DNA from 2 places in the Kitasatospora sp. MAP12-44 genome. Region 1 is predicted to be linked to the other one. Evidence: riboswitches for the same ligand, from Rfam matches in the RefSeq annotation. Region 1 holds a riboswitch; the other holds the start of a gene.
The links. Region 1 has a riboswitch for thiamine pyrophosphate ahead of P3T34_RS19520 (cytosine permease). Riboswitches for the same ligand answer to the same signal wherever they lie in the genome.
Positions count from the first base shown of each region.

Region 2: it holds a riboswitch for thiamine pyrophosphate, as region 1 does, so the genes downstream of both, thiO (glycine oxidase ThiO) here and P3T34_RS19520 (cytosine permease) in region 1, are expected to answer to the same signal.

Region 1 is NZ_JARZAE010000004.1:4,188,002-4,190,195, reverse strand. Features, by position in the region: gene P3T34_RS19525 (cytosine permease) at 1-505, opposite strand, end outside; partial or broken gene P3T34_RS19520 (cytosine permease) at 642-998, opposite strand; TPP riboswitch at 990-1,138, opposite strand; gene P3T34_RS19515 (trypsin-like peptidase domain-containing protein) at 1,372-2,194, shown strand, end outside.
Region 2 is NZ_JARZAE010000004.1:2,373,421-2,375,614, forward strand. Features, by position in the region: gene P3T34_RS11170 (FAD-dependent oxidoreductase) at 1-883, opposite strand, end outside; TPP riboswitch at 1,040-1,153, shown strand; gene thiO (glycine oxidase ThiO) at 1,147-2,194, shown strand, end outside.

The sequences.
Region 1 (2,194 bases):
CGCCGATTCCGCCGGTCAGCAGCCGCCGGTCCACCCGCGGGAACAGGTTGTGCACCGACATCGCGGTCGAGTACACGTTGGCGAACGACTGGTCCGCCTCGCGCAGTACCAGCACCAGCAGGAACGCCCAGCCGGCCGTCACCCCGGCGAAGGAGTCGAGCAGGTTGTCGACGTTGCCGTGCGACTGCAGCAGCGCGATCAGGCCCAGCAGGTAGCACCAGACCTGGGCGATCGTGTAGCCGGAGAAGGTGCCCCAGAACGAGGCGCCCGGGGTGCGCGAGTGCCGGGTGTAGTCGGCGGCCAGCGGCACGAAGGAGATCGAGACGGCGATGATCGCGTCCGTGGCGCCCAGGAAGCCCTTCCAGTTGCCCGCGCCCGGGTCGGGGAAGCCCTGGCGGGCCAGCTGGACGGTGAAGTAGACCATCGCGATGCCCACCGCGATCGCCACGTACTTGCGCAGCGCGGCGATCGAGCCGAGCGGCCAGATGGTCAGCGCCGTGGTCACCGCCCCCGCCCAGCACCACGAAGAGCCAGCGCCAGCCCTGGGTGTCGGCCACCGTCTGGGCGCCCCAGGCGATCACGATCAGCTCGTACACCCCCCAGCCGACGCACTGCAGGATGTTCAGCACGGTCGGCAGGTACGACAGCCTGGTGCCGAACAGCCCGCGCAGGACGGCCATCGCCGGCGCACCGGTACGGGCGCCGATCAGCGCGGCCACGCCGAGCATCGCCGTACCGATCACCGTGCCGACCACGATCGCCGTGACGGCGGCCGTGAAGGAGAGCTCACTGCCCGGCTGGCCGAGCACCGTGGCGGCGCTGGTGAAGCCGATCAGGCTGATCCCGAGGTTGGCCCAGAGCGCGAACTGGTCCTTGAAGCCCAGCGTGCGCGGCGGTGCGGTGTCCAGCGTCAGCGGGGCCTCGGGGCGAGCGCTCGGGGCACCCGGCGGCCGGTCCAGCAGCGCGGACGAAGATGGGGAAGGCGAAGCAGCCGTCATGGCGATACTCCCTACGCCGGCATTACCCGGTCAGGTTCCGGCGGTCAGCACTCCCTCGCCCGCATCGCCCGAGTGATCATGGCGTACGGTCGAACAGCGCACTCTCAGCCTGGTGGGTCCAAGCTCCCGCGTGTCAGATTTGGCAGCGCAAGGGTAGCCCGACCTGGTGATTCCGCCAAGGTGGAGGCAAGTGCGCCGTCCGCATCGCGGAACTCTGCTCGGGGGGATCCGGGAGAGGGTTCCGAACGGCGGGCGGGGGGCTGTTCGGCCTACCTAAGGATTCTTAGCGGTTCTTCAGGGGGCTCCTTACGGCAACCAGATCCGTCATGGGAAAAACTATGGGCCAAGGTCCTGTCAGCGATGGAGGTCGTCCGTGAGCACCGAGCACGAGAGTGAGCCCGCCGGGCCGCAGGGGGAGCAGCCCTCCAGCGGCCACGGGGAGCAGGGGGGCACGCCGCCGGTGGGTGAGTCGATGCCGACCCTCGCGTTCACCAAGCTCAACGCCCCGGAGCCGGAGGCAGCGGTGGCTTCCGAGGCGACTTCGGAGTCGGCTTCGGAGTCGGTTCCCGAGCCGACCGTTGTCATCCCGGTCGAACCGGCCGCCGCACCGACCCCGGCGCCGGCCGCGGCTCCCGCCTACCTGGACGCGCCGCCGCCCGTCGTGCCGGCCGCTCCGGCCGCGCCGACCCCGGCCACCCCGGCCGCACCGGCTCCCGCCTACCTGGACGCGCCGCCGCCCGTCGTGCCGGCCGTCCCGGTCGCCGCCGAGGCGCCCGAGAACCCGTACGCGGCGCCGACCGAGGACACCTCGGCCGGCACGCCGATCACGCCCGGCGTGCCCGCGGCGTCCGCGCCGCACGCCGAGCACCACCCCTTCGGCGCCGGCCAGCCGCTCGGCGGCTGGGGCAACCCGCCGGCCGGCCCCGGCGGCCCGGGCTACCCGGGCGACTACCCCGGCGGCTACGGCGAGCCCGCCGCACCGCGTAAGAAGCGCGGCGGCCTGGTCGCGCTGATCGCCGCCGTCGCGCTGGTCGCCGGCCTCGCGGGCGGTGTCGCCGGCGCCGCGATCAAGGACAACGGCAGCGGCACCATCGGCTTCACCTCCAGCAGCCACAGCAGCACGACCGTCACCGCCGGCGACAACACCAAGTCGCTCAACCGCGCCCCCGACTCGATCGCCGGCATCGCCGCCAAGG
Region 2 (2,194 bases), 1.8 Mb from region 1:
CGGCGGCCACCGCCCGTCCCGAGTGCATCGCGTGGTCCCAGTGCTGGACGTTGATCCGCTCCCCGAACCGGGCCGAGGGGTAGCTGACGCAGTCGCCGGCCGCCCAGACCCGCGGCAGGCAGGTGCGCAGCGAGGCGTCGGTGAGGATCGCCCCGGCCGGGTCCAGTTCGACCCCCGAGCCGGCCAGCCAGCGGGTGGCCGGCCGGGCACCGATGCCGACCACCACCTCGTCGGCGGCCAGCACCGAGCCGTCCGCGAGCAGCACGCCGTCCGGCCGCACGGCGGCGACCTTCGCGCCGAGCCGCAGGTCGATGCCGGCCTCGGCGTACCAGCGCTCCATCGGCGCGGTCAGTGTGGTCGGCAGCGCGCCGGCCAGCGGTTCGGCGGCGGCCTCCAGGACGGTCACCTCGCAGCCAAGCTGCCGGGCTGCGGTGGCGGTCTCGGCGCCGATCCAGCCGGCTCCCACCAGCACCAGCCGCAGGCCCGGGCGCAGCACGGCCCGCAGCGCGAGCGCGTCGTCCAGGGTGCGCAGCACCCGGGCGCCGTCCGCGCCGTCCAGGGTGCGCAGCACCCGGGCGCCGTCCGCGCCGGGCAGCCGGACCGGGTCGGCGCCAGTGGCCAGCACCAGCTGCCCGTAGGCCAGCTCCCCGCCGTCGGTCTCCAGCACGCCGGGGCGCAGGCCGGTGGCCCGGCGGCCGGGCAGCAGCTCGATGCCCAGCTGCTCCCAGTCCAGTTCGAAGGCGGTGCTGTCGGTCTTGCCGAGCAGCACGTCCTTGGAGAGCGGCGGCCGGTCGTACGGCGGCTGCGACTCCTCGCCCAGCAGACTGATCCCCCCTTGCCAACCCCCCTGGCGCAGCGCGAGCGCGCACTGCGCTCCCGCCATGCCGGCGCCGACGATGACCACCTGTTCCGCGCTCTTCAGCTCAGCCACTCGCTCACTGTAGCGATCCGTACCAGCCTTCACCGGGGGTTGCCGGAACCCGTATCGAGGGCCGGGCACGCCTTCGGCCCGGGTGTCACCCGGCGTTAGGGTAGGAGGCATCCTCATCACGGGAGCCCGGTGCACCGGGCTGAGAGGCGGGCTGACGCGGCCTGCGACCGTCCGAACCTGATCCGGGTCATTCCGGCGAAGGGAGCATCAGCGCCTTGACAGGCACAGACTGCGCACGGCCCGATCCGATAGCGCGGCCCACCGACGTGCTGGTGATCGGCGGCGGCGTCATCGGACTTGCGGTCGCCTGGCGCACCGCCCAGCGCGGGCTCGCAGTCACCGTGGTCGACCCGGAGCCCGGCGGCGGCGCGGCCCAGGTCGCGGCCGGCATGCTGGCACCGGTCACCGAGCTGCACTACGGCGAGGAGCCGCTGCTGCGTCTGGGGATCGCCTCCAACGAGCGGTACGCGGCGTTCACCGCCGAACTGGAGCAGCTCACCGGCCTGCCCACCGGCTACCGCGCCACCGGCACACTCGCCGTCGCGCTGGACTCCGACGACCGCGAGGAGCTGCGCGAGCTGCACGCGTTCCACCAGCGGCTCGGCCTGGCCTCGCACTGGTTGACCGGCCGCGAGTGCCGCAAGCTCGAACCGATGCTCTCCCCCGCGGTCCGCGGCGGTCTGCACGTCACCGGCGACCACCAGGTGGACGGCCGCCGGCTCTGCGCCGCCCTGGTGGCCGCCTGCGAACAGGCCGGCGTCGTGCTGCGGCGCGGCCGGGCGACCGCGCTGCTGCTGGACGGCGACCGCGCGAGCGGCGTCGAGGTGGACGGCTGCGAACAGCTGACCGCTCCTCAACTGGTGCTCGCCGCCGGACCGCAGAGCCATCTGCTGCCCGGGCTGCCGGCTGACGTGCTGCCCGCGATCCGCCCGGTCAAGGGGCAGATCCTGCGGCTGCGGATGCCAACCGCGTACGGCCCGTTCCTCTCCCGCAACGTCCGCGCGGTGGTCCGCGGGCAGCACCTCTACCTGGTTCCGCGCGCCGACGGCGAGCTGGTGATCGGCGCGACCAGCGAGGAGCAGGGCTACGACACCACCGTCACCGCGGGCGGCGTCTACGAACTGCTGCGCGACGCGCACGATCTGGTGCCCGGGATCACCGAACTGCCGCTGGTGGAGACCAGCGCGGGCCTGCGCCCGGGCTCGCCCGACAATGCCCCGCTGCTCGGCCCCACCGACCTGCCGGGCCTGGCGGCCGCCACCG